2 linked regions of the Phreatobacter stygius genome follow. Each later gene encodes a partner of the first gene's protein in a complex. Links are inferred from orthologs where the notes say so. Each region holds a gene or a part of one and is shown on either strand. Other genes may lie near its edges.

The links.
Region 2: the proteins of tsaB (region 1) and tsaD are in contact, whole or in part, in a solved structure (PDB 4WQ4), measured with the Escherichia coli proteins. The link is inferred for Phreatobacter stygius from one-to-one orthologs.

The regions. Positions count from the first base shown.
Region 1 is NZ_CP039690.1:2,907,122-2,910,415, forward strand. Bases 240-3,222 are described here. They hold tsaB (tRNA (adenosine(37)-N6)-threonylcarbamoyltransferase complex dimerization subunit type 1 TsaB), read left to right. Parts: upstream 240-1,376; coding sequence 1,377-2,069; downstream 2,070-3,222. Other genes in these bases: E8M01_RS13435 (TetR/AcrR family transcriptional regulator), read right to left, coding at 240-590; E8M01_RS13440 (anthrone oxygenase family protein), read left to right, coding at 695-1,258; E8M01_RS13450 (GNAT family N-acetyltransferase), read left to right, coding at 2,066-2,566; E8M01_RS13455 (sensor histidine kinase), read left to right, coding at 2,901-3,222. In the rest of the region: more of E8M01_RS13435, read right to left, coding at 1-239; more of E8M01_RS13455, read left to right, coding at 3,223-3,294. UniProt on the Escherichia coli protein: Required for the formation of a threonylcarbamoyl group on adenosine at position 37 (t(6)A37) in tRNAs that read codons beginning with adenine.
Region 2 is NZ_CP039690.1:2,652,731-2,655,949, reverse strand. Bases 312-3,219 are described here. They hold tsaD (tRNA (adenosine(37)-N6)-threonylcarbamoyltransferase complex transferase subunit TsaD), read left to right. Parts: upstream 312-1,169; coding sequence 1,170-2,270; downstream 2,271-3,219. Other genes in these bases: E8M01_RS12170 (NAD(P)H-dependent glycerol-3-phosphate dehydrogenase), read left to right, coding at 2,267-3,219; hemC (hydroxymethylbilane synthase), read right to left, coding at 312-1,071. Outside these bases: E8M01_RS12185 (uroporphyrinogen-III synthase), read right to left, coding at 1-145; more of hemC, read right to left, coding at 145-311.

The sequences.
Region 1 (3,294 bases):
CCCGAATAGATCAGGACAAAGCGCTGCACTGCGCGCCGGGCAACCGCTTCGCAATCGTCCCGGTCTGTGCCCTGGACCCGATGCAGCGCCAGAATCTGGCGGTCGCCGACCAGGAGCCCGTAGAAGGTCGCGTAGGCCTCGCCGACATCGGCGGCCGCGATATCGCCCTGCGCGCGCATCTGCTCGATCAACGCGATGAGCCGCGGCGCCGACCGGTTCTTGCCGGTTTCGATCAGGATCCGGCTCAAGGCCCCGCTCTGATCGGCCAGCGCGGCGCGGTTGATCGCAAGCGATGCGTCCGAGGTGAGCAGTTCGAGCAATCGGGTGCCGGCCGCGATCAGGCCGTCACGCGCCGAGGCCGACGGGTCCACCGCCTGCATGGTCGCATTCAGCTGTCCGGCCTGCCGCTCGACAAGCGCCGCCAGGATGGCGTCCCGATCCCTGAACAACAGGTAGAGCGTGTCCTTGGAGCATCTGGCGTCGCGCGCCAGCGCCGCAGTGGTCACGGCTGGCAGCCCGCCGGTCCTCAACAGCAGCAGCGCGGCATCCAGGATGTCGTTCCGCCGGTCGGCGGTCATTCGGTTCGGCACGTCGCGCTCTCGGTCCCGGCTCAAAATTCTCGCTTGCGAGTACCAGTACCATGCGGTACTGAAAGCGCAAGTACCGTTCGGTACTGATACGCGGAGGCAGTGCCATGACGGTTCATCATGACGGTTCCTTCCGGTCCGCCGCCTCGATCGGACCGGCGCTCGTCTTTCTCCTCGCGATGGCGGCGCTCGTTTGCGCCGGCGCGATCGCCGGCTTCTTTTATGCCTATTCCAGTTCGGTGATGGGCGGTCTCGACGCCGCCGCGCCCCAGGCGGCGCTGATCGCCATGCAAGGCATCAACGCCACGGTCCGAAATCCGAGCTTCGCCCCGGCCTTTTTCGGCACGCCGGTCGCGGCACTTGCCGCAGGCCTCGGCTTCATGGCGCTTCGGCAGAAACGCGCGGGCCGCCTCTTGCTGCTGGCATCGGCGACCTATGTCTGCGGCGCGATGGCGCCGACCTTCCTGGTCAACGTGGCGATGAACGACGCGCTCGCCGGCCTGAGCATTCCCGCCGATCCGCGGGAGGCCGCAAGGCTCTGGTCGGACTATTCGCTGCGGTGGACCTGGTGGAACAGCCTGCGCATGCTGTTCAGCATGCTCAGCCTGCTTTTGGTCGGCCTGGCGCTGTTCGTCGCCGGCCTCGATGCGAGCCGGCTGCGGCGGCCCTGACGGTGCCGCCGGCGCGGCCGCCGGGTCACGGCGCGCCGGCCTAGCGTGGAATTCAAGGTCTTTGATTCCGGATGCTCGCCCCCTTCGCGCCGCGCCCGGGCCGGTATAGATGTCTTTTATGCTTCTGCTTGCCCTGGATACGGCGCTCGGCGCCTCGTCAGCCGCCATCTTGGACACGGCCACCGACCGCGTCGTGGCGCGCGTTTCCGAACCGATGGATCGGGGCCATGCCGAACGGCTGTTGCCGATGGTCGCTGACCTGTTCGCCGGCGCCGGCCTTGCGCCGCGCGACTGCCGGCGTTTCGTGGCGACCATCGGACCCGGCAGTTTCACCGGGCTGCGCGTCGCCATCGCGGCGGCCCGCGGCATGGCGCTGGCGGCCGGCGGCGACGCGGTCGGCATCTCGACGCTCGATGCCTTGGCCGCGCCGCGCCTTGCCGCCGCCGATCCCGGGCCGGTGCTGTCGGTCATCGATGCCCGCCACGGCCATGTCTATGCGGCGCTGGCCGGTGCCGACGGAGGCGCCATCCTGGCGCCCGGCTATTGGCCCGCGGCGGTCGCGGCGGCTGCCGCCGCCAACCATGCCGCCGCGATCATCGGCCCCGGCGCGACGGTGCTTCTGGCGGCCTGGCCCGAAGGCGTGCCGCAGCCCGGCCTGGTCGAACCCTCAGGCTTTCCCGATATTGGCTGGGTCGCCGGCCTCGGCGCCAAAGCCGACCCGCGCACCGCTCCCTGCCGGCCGCTCTATCTGAAGGAGGCCGATGCCAAGCCTCAGGTCCGCTCGCCGCTCCGGCCGGCGAGGGCGTCATGATGACGCTTTATGATTTCTGGGCCTGGTGGCCGGCCGCCGAACCGGCGCTCGGCCGCGCCGAGATGGCCGATGCGCGCGAACTTGCCGCGATCCACGGCGCGTCGTTCCATCGCGGCTGGGACGCCCATGAGTTCGAAACCATGCTGGTCGACCGGGCGGTTCTCAGCCATGTCATCCGCCGCCGGCCGGCCGCCCCGGTCGGCGGCTTCGTGCTCAGCCGGCTGGCCGCCGACGAAGCCGAGATCCTGACCGTTGCCGTGCTGCCGCGCCTGCGTGGCCGCGGCTTCGCCGCTCGCCTGCTCGACACCCATGTCAAGGATCTGATGCGTGCCGGCATCGCCACCCTGTTCCTGGAGGTCGAGGCGGAAAACGCGCCGGCGCTGAAACTCTATCAGCGCCAGGGCTTCACCGTCATTGGCCGGCGCAAGGGTTATTACAAGACCGCATCGGGCACGAGCGACGCGGTGATGATGCGAAAGGCCCTGCCGCCGATCTGATCGCGCTGATGGTGTCGGCACGGCGCGCGGGCAACACTGAAATTTTCGTGTCGTCGTTCTCGTTTCGGACTCTTAAACCACGAGTCACGCCAGGGGTAGAGTGGCACTGATTCGCGGCGCGGAGCGGCACCGTCGCGAAACCGCTTGCGCGGAGTTTGACGACGGCCCGCCGGACGAAGGATAGGCGATGCCGGACCTGGACAAGGTCGACGACGCATCCGGGCACGGCAATTCGTGGGTGGGTGCGCGATCGAGACGCGCCGGAGCCACCCTCTCGGGGGCCGCTTCGGCCCTGCTTGCGACCACCTCTCTCGTTTCGGCGGCCGAGGCCGTCATGCCGGTGTCCGACGCATTGCGCCTGCTTGCGCCGCACGAATGGGCGGTGCTCGGCTTGCATGTCGGCGTGGTGATCTTTGGCGTCGTCACCGGCATCGGGCTGTTGCGCACCCGCGCGCGGGCGGCTGCCGACGAACTCAAGGCGCGTCAGGAGATCAACGCCCTCAAGCTGTCGCTCGACCGCGCCAACGAACTGCTGACGCTCGACCCCCATGTGGTGGTGGTCTGGGGCGACGACGACGAACCGGAGATCGCCGGCGACGTCGCATTGCTCATCGACCTGCCGGCGCCGCGCCGGGTGCTGGCGTTCGGGACCTGGCTTGCCGCCGACAAGGCAGCCGAACTCGACCGGGCGGTCGAGCTGCTGCGCCGCGCCGGCACGCCCTTCAGGC
Region 2 (3,219 bases), 250 kb from region 1 along the record:
GCGCGGTTATCGCCCCGGTCGGCAGGTCGGCAGCCAGGGGCTCGGTGACCAGCAGTGGCGCCACGACCGGCTGGTGGCCGAGCGCCGCCAGCTGGACGGCGGTGCGGCTAGCCTCCGGTTCCGGCCGTGTCACCAGCACGCGCATCAACGGCTCTCGAAGAAACCGGCCGGCGCGCGCGCCTTCAATTCCTCGCCGGCATCCCGGCCAAGCGTCTCGGCTTCGGCAATACTGCCGGTCCGGCTCGCCTTGAAGCTCTCGCTGCCGTCGGGGCGAAGGATCTCGCCGTCGAAGCCGAGCCGGCCGTCACGGACCAGGGCGAGGCCGGCGATCGGCGTCCGGCAGGAGCCGTCGAGCACCCTCAGGAAGGCCCGCTCGGCGCGCAAGGCGATTTCGGTCGCGGCGTCATTGAGCGGCGCGATCAGCTGACGGGTCCTGGTATCGTCGAGCCGGGTCTCGATGGCGATGGCGCCCTGGCCGACGGCGGGAAGGAAACGCTCGGTGCCGATGATCTCGGTGGCTTCGGCGGCGAGGCCCAGGCGCTTCAGCCCGGCCAGCGCCAGGAGCGTGCCGGCGACCTCGCCGCGGCGCACCTTGTCGAGCCGGGTCGGGACATTGCCGCGGAACAGCACGGTCGACAGGTCGGGCCGCTCGCGCCTGATCTGAGCCTGGCGGCGGAGCGAGGCCGAACCGACCACCGCACCCTGCGGCAAATCGACCAGGTTTTTCACGGCGTGGCCAATGAAGGCATCGCGCACGTCCTCGCGCGCCAGGAAGGCGGTCAGCCCGAGGCCGTCGGGCAGGACGGTCGGCATGTCCTTGGAGGAATGCACCGCGAGGTCGATGCGGCCCGAGATCAGGGCCTCCTCGATCTCCTTGGTGAACAGGCCCTTGCCGCCGGCTTCCGACAGTGGCCGGTCCTGGATCATGTCACCGCTGGTCTTGATGATCTCGACATCGATCGCCGTCTCGGGGACGTCATGGGCACGTGCCAGCAAGGTCCTGACCTCGTGGGCCTGGGCGAGCGCCAGCGCCGAGCCGCGCGTACCGATGCGAAGGAAGGGCGATTGCACCATATCGAGGTCCGATGTTAGGCGGAGGGCCGGGCACGGATCATAACGACCGATCCGCTCTTCGGAAAACTCCGTAGCCGCAAAGCGAAGACGAACCAATGCTTGTTCTCGGCATCGAAACGACCTGCGACGAAACGGCAGCGGCCGTCGTGCGCGTCGACGCGGCCGGCAAGGGCGAAATCCTGTCGAATGTGGTGCGCTCGCAGATCGCAGAGCACGCGCCCTATGGCGGCGTGGTGCCGGAGATCGCGGCGCGTGCCCATGTGGATATTGTCGACCTGGTGATCGAGCAGGCGCTGCGGCAGGCCGATATCGGCGTCAACGACCTCGATGCGGTGGCCGCCGCCGGCGGCCCCGGCCTGGTCGGCGGCGTCCTGATCGGGCTGACCACCGCCAAGGCCATTGCGCTCATTGCCGGCAAGCCGCTGATCGCGGTCAATCACCTGGAAGCGCATGCGCTGACGGCGCGGCTGACCGATCAGGTGGCCTTTCCCTATCTGCTGTTCCTGGCCTCCGGCGGCCATACCCAGCTGCTCGCGGTGACCGGGGTCGGTTCCTATACCAAGCTCGGCACGACCATTGACGACGCCATTGGCGAGGCCTTCGACAAGGTGGCCAAGCTCCTGGACCTGCCCTATCCGGGCGGGCCGGAGGTGGAACAGCGCGCGAAAGACGGCGATGCCAAACGCTTCGCTTTCCCGCGACCGCTGGCCGGCCGGCCGGATCCCGATTTCTCGCTGTCCGGGCTGAAGACGGCGGTGCGCCAGGAAGCCGAGCGTGTTCTGGCCGAGCGCGTTTTGGCCGGCCGCGAGGCCGGATTGTCCGACAAGGATGTCGCCGACCTCTGCGCCTCGTTCCAGATGGCGGTCGCCGACATGGTGGCCGACCGCTGCCGGGTGGCGATCAAGCTGTTCCGGATCCGTTTCGGCGAGCCCTCGGCGCTGGTCGTGGCTGGCGGGGTCGGCGCCAACCAGACCTTGAAGCGGGTGCTGCAGGCCACTGCCGATGCCACCGGCCTCCGGCTGGTGGTGCCACCGCCGAAGCTTTGCACCGACAATGGCGCGATGATCGCTTGGGCGGGCGCCGAACGGCTGGCGCTCGGCCTGACCGACCCGCTCGACATCGCGCCGCGCGCCCGCTGGCCCCTCGACGCCGAGGCGGCTACGGTCGGCTCGGGCCGTTTGGGAGCCAAGGCATGACATCAAACGACACTCCGTCCGTCGCCGTGCTCGGCGCGGGCGCCTGGGGGACCGCGCTCGCCAATGCCGCGGCCAGGGCCGGCCGGGCGACGGTGATCTGGGCGCGCGAACCGGCGGTTGCCGCCGAGATCAATGCCAGGCGCACCAATGAAAGCCGCCTGCCGGGCGCGCGCATCCAGGATCGGGTGACCGCGACCGCCTCGCTCGCCGAAGCCGCGCGCGCCGACCTGGTGCTGGCCGTGGTGCCGGCGCAGGCCTTGCGCGCGGTCTGCGAAGTGGTCGAGACGGTGATCCGTCAGGGCACGCCGCTGATCGTCTGCTCCAAGGGTATCGAACGTGGCACCGGGCGGTTCATGACCGAGGTGGTCGGGGAAGCGGTGCCGAAAGCGGTGCCGGCGATCCTGTCTGGCCCGAGCTTCGCCGCCGACGTGGAAAAGGGCCTGCCGACGGCGGTGACCGTGGCGGCCAAGGACGAGGCGCTGGCCAAACACATCGCCGACACGCTCGGATCGTCGTCGTTCCGGCTCTATCACACCACCGATATCAGGGGCGCCGAGATTGGCGGGGCAGCGAAAAACGTGCTGGCCATTGCCGCCGGCATCGTCGCGGGGCGCAAGCTCGGCGCCAGTGCGGCTGCGGCGATCACCGCGCGCGGTTTTGCCGAACTGAGCCGCTTCGGCCGGGCTTTCGGCGCCCGGCCCGAGACCTTGATGGGGCTTTCGGGCCTCGGCGACCTGATCCTGACCTGCTCGGGGCCGCAATCGCGCAATTTTGCCCTCGGCTACGCGCTTGGCGAGGGCAAGGGGCTCGATTTGCTGAGCGGCCGAGGCGCGCTTGCCGAAGGCGCCCTGACCGCCGAAATATTAGTCGAGACGGCGCGGGCGCACAGCATCGACATGCCGATCGCGGAAGCGATCGATGCGGTGCTGGGCGGCCTGATCGACGTGAA